DNA from 2 places in the Enterobacter mori genome. Region 2 is predicted to be linked to the other one. Evidence: predicted binding sites of a transcription regulator. Region 2 holds the regulator's gene; the other holds the start of a gene.
The links. Region 2 encodes sigma-54, which starts transcription at its own class of promoters, with help from an activator protein. Its sites were predicted from a motif close to GTTGGCACANNTTTCGCTNT; they were not measured.
Positions count from the first base shown of each region.

Region 1: norV (anaerobic nitric oxide reductase flavorubredoxin) is a predicted target of sigma-54. The motif match lies at 3,999-4,018, and genes of this name have one in related genera.

Region 1 covers NZ_CP104285.1:3,615,190-3,621,117, reverse strand. The annotation lists gene hypF (carbamoyltransferase HypF) at 1-64, shown strand, start outside; gene N2K86_RS17040 (HoxN/HupN/NixA family nickel/cobalt transporter) at 66-1,088, shown strand; gene norW (NADH:flavorubredoxin reductase NorW) at 1,374-2,507, opposite strand; gene norV (anaerobic nitric oxide reductase flavorubredoxin) at 2,504-3,952, opposite strand; gene norR (nitric oxide reductase transcriptional regulator NorR) at 4,139-5,653, shown strand; gene gutQ (arabinose-5-phosphate isomerase GutQ) at 5,650-5,928, opposite strand, start outside.
Region 2 covers NZ_CP104285.1:4,204,547-4,210,474, reverse strand. The annotation lists gene elbB (isoprenoid biosynthesis glyoxalase ElbB) at 1-631, shown strand, start outside; gene mtgA (monofunctional biosynthetic peptidoglycan transglycosylase) at 628-1,353, shown strand; gene npr (PTS phosphocarrier protein NPr) at 1,392-1,664, opposite strand; gene rapZ (RNase adapter RapZ) at 1,661-2,515, opposite strand; gene ptsN (PTS IIA-like nitrogen regulatory protein PtsN) at 2,561-3,052, opposite strand; gene hpf (ribosome hibernation promoting factor) at 3,135-3,422, opposite strand; gene rpoN (RNA polymerase factor sigma-54) at 3,445-4,878, opposite strand; gene lptB (LPS export ABC transporter ATP-binding protein) at 4,926-5,651, opposite strand; gene lptA (lipopolysaccharide ABC transporter substrate-binding protein LptA) at 5,658-5,928, opposite strand, start outside.

The DNA of each region.
Region 1 (5,928 bases), 590 kb from region 2:
CGGAGCGATCTCCTTCGGGCAGGCGGTGATCGCCGCTGCCCGGTCATGTTCACAAAGGACTTAAAATGTTACGACTCTTACGCAATGAACCTCGCGCCGCGCTTCTGCTGCTGGCTCTGGTAATGGCAAACCTGCTGGCCTGGGGATGGGCATGGCACACCTTTAGCGGCAGCACGGCGCTGATGGCCGCGAGCCTGCTGGCGTGGTGCTACGGGCTGCGTCACGCGGTGGACGCCGATCACATCGCGGCCATTGATACCGTGACGCGTAAGATGATGCAGCAGGGCAAACGCCCGTCCGGCGTGGGGGCGTGGTTCTCGCTGGGGCACTCCACCATCGTGGTGCTGGCCTCCATTGCCATCGCCGCCACCGCAACCGCGTTTCAAAAAAACATGGAATGGTTCCACGAAACCGGCAGCCTGATTGGCACCGCCGTTTCAGCCACTTTCCTGCTGGCGATGGCGCTGGTAAACATGGTGATCCTGCGCGGCGTGTGGCGCAGTTTTCAGGCGCTGAAAAACGGCAGGCCGGTACAGGGCGATATTACGCTGCCTGCGCAGGGCGGCGTCATGAACTGGTTGTTCGGCAAAACCTTCCGCCTGGTCAATAAAAGCTGGCAGATGTATCTGGTAGGCTTCCTGTTTGGCCTCGGGTTTGATACTGCGACGGAAATCGGCGTGCTCGGGATCTCTGCTGCCAGCGCTTCCAACGGGATGTCGGTGTGGTCAATCATGATCTTCCCGGCGCTCTTCGCCAGCGGCATGGCGCTGGTGGATACGCTCGACAACCTGCTGATGGTCGGTGCCTACGGCTGGGCGTTTAACAAACCACAGCGCAAGCTCTACTACAACATGACCATCACCGGCACCTCCGTGGTGGTGGCGCTGTTTATCGGCGGGCTGGAAGCGCTGGGTCTGCTGATGGACAAATTCGCCCTCAGCGGCGGCGTCTGGGATCTGATTGGCGCGGTGAACGACAACCTGGGCAACGCCGGGTTTGTGGTGGTCGGGTTGTTTGTCGCCTGCTGGCTGGTCTCCATGGTCAACTACCGCTGGCGCGGCTACGACGCGCTGGTCGTACATTCCTGAGTTGTCGCTAAATAAATTGAGTTTATTAATAAAAATCGCCATGATGATGTTCAAAATAAGCGAGTAAGCATTGATTTTGAGCATGGAAATGAAATTCGTATCTTTTTGTTTATCTTAATTATAGATTTCGAATGTTCATATAAATTATCATTTAATGGATTATGGCGATGATTTACCTTATTTGTATTTATCTTGCTAATAGATTGCGCAAAAAAAAGCCCCGGGACATCGGGGCTGCGGACAATAAAATCCAAAGGTTAAGTCAGCGTGGCAGAAGACTCCGGGTTAAGCGGGCAGCGATTTCAGCAGAGCGAAAGCCTCCTTCATCCGATCCTCGCTGACCACGAAGGCGTGTACCTGACCGTCGACATCCACACCGCGCGCGATCATTCCCTGCGGCTCGAGGGTGATTTGCCAGTTCAGATCCTGACGCTGCGTTTCGCCTGCGAGATGCAGCGGTAATTCCGGCGTTTTTACTTTGACCAGCATGGCGGGTAATTTCAGCGGCGCGCTTCCGCCGAGCAGGTTTTTCGCCAGATACATCGCGCTTAATTGAATCGGCTGTAAAAAAGGCAGCACTTGACCGTTAATTTCAGCGCAGTCGCCTAACGCGTAAATATCGGGCTGCGTGGTTTGCAGGTAGCTATTTACCTTCACGCCACGGCCTGTTTCGGCCCCGGCGCGATGCGCCAGCGCGGTTTCCGGGCGTAGGCCCGTCGCCGCGATAACCGCATCCACCTCAACGCTGCGGCTGCGGTCGAGCGTGGCACGAATGCCGCCTTCGGTTCTGCTCAGGGTGTGCAACTGTGATTTCAACAGCAGATGGACGCCCATGTCGGTCAGACGATGCTGTAAGCGACTGCTTACTTCTGCGGGCATCAGCGCCGACAGAATGCTCGCCGCGTGGTCAACCAGGGTGACGGATTTGCCCGCCCGGCAGAAATCCATCGCCAGCTCGGTGCCTATCAGCCCGCCGCCGACAATCATCACCCGTTGCGCATCGCGCAACAGGGTTTCACTGGCCTGATACTCCTGCTGGCTGTTGAGGGTGATCATCAGCTCGCGCCCCTCAATCGGCGGCACAAACGCAGAGGCACCCGTGGCCAGTACCAGCCTGTCGTACTGCCAGGTTTTCTCTTTTGCTTTCACTACGTGGGCTTCGGCGTCGATATCGGTGATCCAGGTGTACGGGAACAGGCGCAGGTTAAACTGCTCTGCGAACTCCCCCGCCGTCTGGCGGGTGAGATCGTCGGCGCGCTGATTTTGGCTAATGACGTGGCTTAGATCAGGCTTGTTATACTCGTCCATGCTGTCGGCGGCAATCACCGTCAGCGGCACGCTGGCATCCTGCTTGCGGATATTTTTCACCAGCTGCCGAGCGGCAAAGCCCGAGCCGATGATGACGATACCGTTGTTCATTTTGCCTCCGTACCCAGTTCGTCAAAGACGTCTTTACCGAGGGAACATTCCGGGCAGAGGAAGTTGTCCGGCACGTCGCGCCACGGCGTGCCCGGGGCAACATCCTGCAATGGCTCGCCCAGTTCCGGGTCGTAGATCCACTGGCAGACGCTGCACTGCATGCGCGGGCCGAGATCGGCGGCTGCCGCGGCGGCACAGGCGCAGGCTTCCTGCTGTTCGGTTGGTGCTGCCGCCACTTCCGGCAGCGCAGCGAGCGCCCACTGACGGGCAATGTCGCGGCCATGCTGGCGGCAGATCTCCAGGGCGTCGATATCCGGACGCCATTTCGCCTTCAGGCTCAGGGACATTTCAAAACCCGCATCCTGCAGACGGGTAGAAAGACGGTCTACCGCGCCGCCGCTCCAGCCGTGGGAGCCGAAGGCGCTGGCTCGCTTGTTGCGAAAACGCAGGCCGGTCATCTCTTCCACCAGGCCGGCAATTTTCGGCATCATCACGTTGTTCATGGTGGAGGTGCCCACCAGCACGCCCTTAGAGCGGAACACGTTGGTCAATACCTCATTCTTATCGCTGCGCGCCACGTTGAAGATTTTCACCGCCACGTTCGGATCAACCTCGTTGATGCCCTGGGCAATAGCGTCCGCCATCATGCGGGTGTTGTTGGACATGGTGTCGTAGAAAATAGTGATGCGATCTTCCTGATAGTCCGCCGCCCACTTCAGGTACAGCTCGACGATCTGGGTCGGGTTCTCACGCCACACCACGCCGTGGGAGGTGGCAATCATGTCAACCGGCAGGTTGAAGCCGAGGATTTCGGTAATTTTTGGCGTCACCAGACGGCTGAACGGCGTAAGGATGTTGGCGTAGTAGCGCTGGCACTGCTCGAACAGTTCGGTCTGATCCACTTCGTCGTTGAACAGACGCTCATCGCAGTAGTGCTGGCCGAAGGCGTCGTTACTGAACAGCACCGCGTCGCCGGTCATGTAGGTCATCATGCTGTCTGGCCAGTGCAGCATCGGGGTTTCCACGAAGATCAGCTGTTTGCCGTTGCCGATATCCAGGGAATCACCTGTTTTCACGGTGTGGAAATTCCACTCCGGGTGGTGGTGATGGCCGTTAATAGAGTCAATCGCGTTGGTGGTGCAGTAGATAGGCGTGTTCGGAATGTAAGACATCAGTTCGGTCAGCGCACCGGCGTGATCTTCTTCCGCGTGGTTGATGATGATGTAGTCGATGGCGTCCAGGTCGATTTCGCTGCGCAGGTTTTGCACGAACTCGCGGCTGAACTTGTGATCGACGGTATCGATCAGCACGTTTTTTCCTTCGCGGATGAGATAGCTGTTGTAGCTGCTGCCGCGCAGCGTTTTGTATTCCGTCCCGTGGAAATCGCGCACTTCCCAGTCACGTTGACCCACCCAATGAATGTTATTTTTAACCAGAATAGACATAGCAACCTCTACGTAATACAGCATTTTCAAATAAGATGTTTTGCTTATATCAAGTTGCGTGCCAACTTTTAAGGTATTGATTTTGCTTAATTAATTTTTTCATGATCCGTAATGGGTAGTCATTATGACTATCAATAACAGTGTCAATATGACAACATAGGTTGTCAAAATGACAGCGAGGTCAAAATGAGCTTTTCCGTAGACGTGCTGGCGAAGATCGCCATTGAGCTGCAGACCGGTATCGGCCATCAGGACCGCTTTCAGCGGCTGATCTCCACGCTGCGGCACGTGCTGGCGTGCGACGCCTCGGCGCTGCTGCGCTACGAGGGACGGCAGTTTATTCCGCTGGCTATCGACGGGCTGGCGAAGGACGTGCTCGGACGGCGTTTTACTCTTGAAGGCCATCCGCGTCTGGAAACCATCGCCCGCGCGGGTGACGTGGTGCGCTTCCCGGCGGACAGCGACTTGCCCGACCCGTACGACGGGCTTATTCCCGGACAGGAGAGCCTGAAAGTGCACGCCTGTATCGGCCTGCCGTTGTTTGCCGGGCAGAACCTGATTGGCGCGTTAACCCTCGACGGCATGTCGCCGGATCGGTTCGATACCTTCAGCGACGAAGAGCTACGGCTGATTGCCGCGCTGGCGGCCGGGGCGCTGAACAACGCCCTGCTGATAGAACAGCTGGAAAGCCAGAACATTCTTCCCGGCAGCCCGGCGGCGTTTGAGCAGGTGGCGCATACCGAAATGATCGGTCTTTCGCCGGGCATGGCGCAGCTCAAAAAAGAGATTGAGATTGTTGCCGCCTCAGATTTGAACGTGCTGATCTTCGGGGAAACCGGCACCGGTAAGGAGCTGGTGGCGAAGTCCATTCACGAAGCCTCGCCTCGCGCGGTGAACCCGCTGGTGTACCTCAACTGCGCCGCGCTGCCGGAAAGCGTGGCGGAAAGTGAGCTGTTTGGTCACGTCAAAGGGGCGTTTACCGGGGCCATCAGCAACCGCAGCGGCAAGTTCGAAATGGCCGATAACGGCACGCTGTTTCTGGATGAAATCGGCGAGCTCTCCCTGTCGCTGCAGGCCAAGCTGCTGCGCGTGTTGCAGTATGGCGATATTCAACGCGTGGGTGACGATCGTAGCTTACGCGTGGACGTGCGCGTACTGGCGGCAACCAACCGCGATCTGCGTGAAGCGGTGCTGGCAGGGCAGTTCCGCGCCGACCTGTTTCATCGCCTGAGCGTGTTCCCGCTTACCGTGCCGCCGCTGCGCGAGCGCGGGGACGACGTGGTGCTGCTGGCGGGCTTTTTCTGCGAGCAGTGCCGTCTCAGGATGGGGCTTTCCCGCGTGGTGCTGAGCCCGGGGGCAAGGTCGCATCTGCTAAGCTACGGCTGGCCGGGCAACGTGCGCGAGCTGGAGCATGCGATCCACCGCGCGGTGGTGCTGGCGCGGGCGACGCGTTCGGGTGACGAAGTGGTGATCCACGCGCGTCATTTTGCGCTCCAGGATGAAACCGCACCGGCTGTCGCGCAGGCTGCGCCAGAGATAGCGAATGAAAATCTGCGTGAAGCCACGGAGGCATTTCAGCGTCAGAGGATTACCCGCGCGCTGGAGCAGAATAACCGCAGCTGGGCGGCGTGCGCCCGGGCGCTGGAGATGGACGTCGCCAACCTGCACAGGCTGGCGAAACGTCTGGGACTGAAGGGTTAGATAATTCCGGCCTGGTAGAAGTCCTGCAGGTTGATGGCGCCGCACAGCCTGCCGGCATCATCCACCACCGGTGCGGCGGTGATTTTGCGCTTCATCAGCACCTCTTTGGCTTCAATGGCGCGGCTCCCGGCGTTGAGCGTCAGCCCGCCTTTGGTCATGGCGTCCGACACTTTGGTTTCCAGCCTGCCACCGCCCACCAGCCAGCGGCGCAGGTCGCCGTCGGTGAACACGCCCTCAACGCTCCCGTTGTCATCGCACACCGCAACCAGCCCCAG
Region 2 (5,928 bases):
GAGTGGTTGTGGTGTTTACGACGGTTCTGAGATACATGAAGCCGTACTAACGCTGCTGGCATTATCTCGTCAGGGCGCTGAAGTGGCCTGCTTCGCGCCGGAAAAAAGCCAGGCGGATGTGATCAACCATCTTACCGGCGAGCCGATGGCTGAAACGCGTAACGTCCTGATTGAAGCCGCGCGTATCGCCCGGGGCGCTGTCCAACCCCTGGCCCAGGCTGATGCCTCAACGCTGGATGCGTTGATCGTGCCGGGTGGCTTTGGCGCAGCCAAAAATCTCAGCACCTTTGCTTCGGAAGGGGCAGAGTGCCATGTCGATCCCGATTTAAAACGGCTCGCCCAGGCGATGCATGCAGCAGGCAAGCCGCTGGGTTTCATCTGTATTGCCCCGGCCATGCTGCCCCGGATCTTTGACTTTCCGCTGCGCCTGACTATCGGGACCGATATTGATACCGCTGAGATCGTCGAAGATATGGGCGGCGAGCATGTTCCTTGTCCGGTGGATGATATTGTGGTCGATGAAGACAACAAGATCGTCACCACGCCCGCCTATATGCTGGCGCAATCCATCGCTGAAGCAGCCACGGGCATTGATAAGCTGGTGGACAGAGTGCTGGTGCTCTCGCAATGAGCCGTAAATTTGCTGCGGGTACGTGGATAAAACGTACCCTGTTGCGCGCTGTGCTTGTACTGGCCGTCTTCTGGGGCGGCGGGATCGCTTTATTCAGCATTCTGCCGGTACCCTTTTCCGCTGTGATGGTTGAGCGCCAGCTCAGCGCGTGGTTGACCGGTGATTTTGGCTATGTCGCCCATTCTGACTGGGTAAGCATGGATGAGATATCACCGTTCATGGGGCTGGCCGTGATTGCGGCAGAAGATCAGAAATTCCCGGAGCACTGGGGTTTTGACATGACAGCCATCGAGAAGGCGCTCGCCCACAACGAGCGTCACGAAAATCGCGTGCGCGGTGCGTCTACGTTGTCGCAGCAGACGGCTAAGAACCTGTTTTTATGGGATGGTCGAAGCTGGGTGCGAAAAGGGCTGGAAGCGGGGTTGACCCTGGGGATGGAAACGGTCTGGAGTAAAAAGCGTATTCTCACTGTTTACCTGAACATCGCAGAGTTTGGTGACGGGGTTTTTGGTGTTGAAGCTGCATCACAACGCTATTTTAATAAGCCTGCCCGCAAACTGAGTATGTCCGAAGCGGCGCTGTTAGCGGCTGTTCTGCCTAACCCTATCCGCTTTAAGGCCAGTGCGCCGTCAGGGTACGTGCGAAGCCGTCAGGCGTGGATCATGCGTCAGATGAGACAGTTGGGGGGAGAAGGGTTTATGCAGCGTAATAATCTCATGTAGGGCGAGTAAGCGTAGCGCCACCCGCCTGACTAGCAGACTTAATCTTCGTCAAACCCGGCATTAAACAGGGCAATTACCGCCGCCAGCGCTTCCTCTTCCTGGGGGCCGGTGGCCTCGACTTCAATCTGGCGACCTTTCGCTGAGTCCAGCATCAGCAGCGCAATGACGCTATTCGCTTCAGCTTCAGTGCCTTCGTCATTGCGCAGCAGAACTTCTGCATCGAAACCTTGCATCAGTTCAAACAATTTCATTGCCGGGCGTGCATGCATGCCCAGCTTGTTGGTGATCTCAACGGTTTGTTTTACGGTCATGTTTTACGTTTTTCCAGCGTGCGATGACGGGACTGAACGTTCTTTCCGCGTGAGCGGAAGTAGTCGGCCAGCTGTTCGGCGATATAAACCGAACGATGTTTACCGCCGGTACAGCCAATCGCTACCGTCAGATAGCTACGATTGTTTGTCTCCAGCATAGGTAACCATAGCTCAAGGTAGCTTCGCGTCTGGTAGATAAAATTGTGAACTTCTGTGTGTCTGTCGAGGAAGGCCGCCACGGGCTTATCCAGACCGGTCATTGGACGCAGTTTGGGATCCCAGTGCGGGTTCGGCAGGAAGCGCACGTCGAAAACATAATCCGCATCGATAGGAATACCGTGCTTAAAGCCGAAGGATTCAAACACCATCGTCAATTCACGCTCGCGTTTACCCAGCAAACGGGTTCGCAGCATTTCCGCCAGTTCGTGCACGGACATTTCAGAGGTGTCAACAATCAGGTCGGCCCGGGAGCGCAGCGGCTCCAGCAGATCGCTCTCTTCGTCGATGGCACTTTCCAGCGAAAGGTTTTTACTGGAAAGCGGGTGCAAACGACGGGTATCGCTGTAGCGACGGATCAGGGTGTTACGATCGGCATCAAGGAACAACAGCTGAGGCGAGAAGCACTCAGGCAGATTGCTCATGGCCTGCTCAAAGACCTCAGGTGATTCTGGCATGTTACGGACATCGATACTGACGGCGGCAGAAATTTGTCTGTCCGCAAGCGTCCGCGCCAGATCGGGCAACAGCACCACCGGCAGGTTATCTACGCAGTAAAAACCCATATCTTCCAGCGCACGCAGGGCGACGGATTTCCCCGACCCCGAGCGACCGCTGACGATCATCAGCACCATGTTCCGTTTCTCCTCAGGACAACAGATGTGAAGGCCATCTCCCGGTTACGCATCATCCTGATTGCCTTCTGCTTCAGTGATAATCTGGAAGAGCTCCTCATCACTTTGCGCTGAACGCAGTCGACGGCAAATGGTTTTATCGGCCAGGCGTTTAGCGACCAGCGACAACGTATGCAGATGGGTCTTTGTCTGGTCTGCTGGCACCAGCAGCGCGAAGAGGAGATCGACGGGTTGGTTATCGATAGCATCAAAGGCAATGGGTGTTTCAAGCTGCACAAACACGCCGACGGCACGCAAGGTGTCTTCTTCGAGTTTGCCATGCGGGATCGCGATGCCGTTGCCAATGCCGGTACTGCCCATTTTTTCACGGGTCAGGATCGCTTCGAACACGACCTGAGGTGGCAGGCCCAGCTGTTTTGCAGCCAGCTCACTGATGATCTCCAGCGCACGTTTTTTGCTCTGGCAGTGAACGCCACTGCGGGTACATTCCTGGTTAAGGACATTGCTCAGTTGAAGAGCCGAATCGTTGTTCATCATAATTTCACCTAAGCGCTAACTGTACAAATGGCCTGTTGTGTCGCACAACAGGCCGTCCTGCACCCGTTAACTGCCCGGACAATTAGTGTTGTTTCAGTTTATCTTTATGTTTATTGAGCTGTCGCGCAAGCTTATCAATCAAGCCGTCGATAGCCGCGTACATGTCTTGCCCTTCCGCACTGGCATGGAGTTCACCCCCGTTAACGTGCAGGGTTGCATCCGAGATATGAGTCACTTTCTCCACTTTCAACACAATATAGACCTGATTGATCCTTTCGAAATACTGTTCGAGCTTTGCGAACTTTGTGTTCAGAAACTCACGTAAGGCCTCAGTAATCTCGACGTTGTGTCCTGTGATGTTGAGCTGCATAGTGTCTTCCTTATCGGTTGTGTCAAACCAGTTGTTTACGCTGGTTAGACGGCGGAATGGATAAAGACTCTCGATACTTCGCAACAGTACGACGTGCCACCATAATACCCTGGTCGGACAGCATGGTGGTTAACTTACTGTCACTCAGTGGCTTCGCGGGGTTCTCCGCGGCGATCAACTTCTTCACCAGCGCGCGAATGGCCGTTGACGAGGCTTCGCCTCCGCCTTCGGTATTCACATGACTGGAGAAGAAATACTTAAGCTCAAAAATACCGCGTGGACTGTGCAGATACTTCTGCGTGGTCACGCGAGAAATGGTTGATTCATGCATCTCGACGGCCTGGGCGATGTCCGCCAGTACCATCGGTTTCATAAACTCTTCGCCCTGCTCAAAAAAGGCCTGCTGTTGTTCAACAATACAGCGGCTAACGCGCAGCAGCGTGTCATTTCGACTTTCCAGACTTTTGATCAACCAGCGTGCTTCCTGCAAATTGCTACGAATATATTGATTATCGGAGTCATTGCGCGCGCTGGTGCACATGGAGGCATACTGCTGGTTGATTTGCAGGCGAGGAATGCTGTCTGAGTTCAGCTCGACCACCCAGCGACCATTGTGTTTTCTGACTAACACATCCGGAATGACATATTCCGGTTCGCTGGTCTGGATCGACTGGCCGGGACGCGGATCGAGAGACTGGATCAGATTCACCGCCTCTTTCAGCACCTCTTCTTTCAGACGCGTGACGCGCATCAGGGTGCGGAAATCGTGATTCGCCAGCAGATCCAGATGATCGCTGATGATTAAGCGGGCTTCTTCAATCCACGGCGTCTCTTTGGCGAACTGCGACAGCTGGATCAGCAGGCAATCGCGGAGATCTTTCGCGGCCACACCGACCGGGTCGAAACGCTGAATGCGCTTCAGAACCGCTTCGATCTCTTCGAGTTCGATCTCGTCGTCGCCGATACTTTCCAGGATGTCGTCCAGGGTTACGGTTAAATAACCCGTATCGTCAACGGCATCGACAATCGAGGTCGCAATCGCGCGGTCGGTATCGGAGAAGGGGGTGAGCTCCACCTGCCACATCAGGTAATCCTGTAGCGACTGGGTGGTTTCACCCTGATAAACCGGTAGCTCGTCGTCCTGGTAGTCTGCACGCGTGCCGGAAGGGGTTCCGGCGGTGTAGATTTCATCCCAGCTGGCATCCAGCGGCAGCTCGTCCGGCATCTCTTTTTGTTCGAGCGCATCAGCGGTGTCGAGCGCTTCAGTGTCCTGCGTTTGCTGGGTTTCTACCTCGTCATGAAGATCGGTTTGCTCCAGCAACGGATTGCTGTCCAGCGCTTGCTGGAGCTCCTGCTGGAGTTCTAACGTGGACAGCTGCAACAGACGTATCGCCTGCTGTAGCTGCGGCGTCATCGCCAGTTGTTGGCTGAGCCTTAATTGCAAACCTTGCTTCATGTTCAGAGCATTTTTCTCCGGTTCGGCGTTACGTTACCTCTACCCTATCAGAGTCTGAAGTCTTCCCCAAGGTACACGCGCTTAACATGCTCATCTTCGAGGATTTGCTGCGGTGTACCGTGGGCAATCAGATGGCCCTGGCTCACTATGTAGGCGCGTTCACAGACGGCCAGCGTTTCACGGACGTTGTGGTCGGTGATCAGCACGCCAAGCCCGCTGTCGCGCAGGTGTTCGATAATGCGTTTGATATCAATAACGGAGATCGGGTCAACGCCCGCGAAGGGTTCATCCAGCAGGATGAATTTCGGGTTGGCGGCCAGCGCACGTGCAATCTCGACACGACGACGCTCACCCCCGGACAACGCCTGACCGAGACTGTCGCGAAGATGTTCGATATGAAACTCTTCCATCAGCTCGTTAGCGCGGTCGGTGCGCTGCTCGCTGGTCAGGTCGTCACGGATCTGCAGCACGGCCATCAGGTTATCGTAGACGCTCAAACGACGAAAGATTGAGGCTTCCTGCGGCAGGTAGCCGATACCACGGCGCGCGCGCGCGTGCAGCGGCAGCAGGCTAATGTCTTTATCATCAATGATGATGTTGCCGGCATCACGCGGCACAATGCCCACCACCATGTAGAAGGTGGTGGTTTTCCCTGCACCGTTAGGGCCAAGCAAACCCACAATTTCGCCGGAGTTGACGGTCAGGCTGACATCTTCAACGACACGGCGGCCCTTATACGCTTTCGCGAGGTTTTTTGCAGTTAATGTTGCCATAACGAATTAGTTACTCTTCTTTTGTGTCGGAGCCTGGCCTTTGCCTTTATCCTGCAGCTGCGATGGAACCAGCACGGTGGTGACGCGTTTGCCTTTCTCGCTGGAGGCCTGCATTTTCTGCTCTTTGACCAGATAGGTGATCTTGTCGCCGGTAATATTGCTGTCCAGCTGCTCCAGATAGGCGTTACCGGTCAGGATGACCAGATCCTTCGCCAGTTCATAATGCATATGCGACGCGCGGCCTTTCACCGGTTTGCCGTTGTCCTGCATCTGGTAG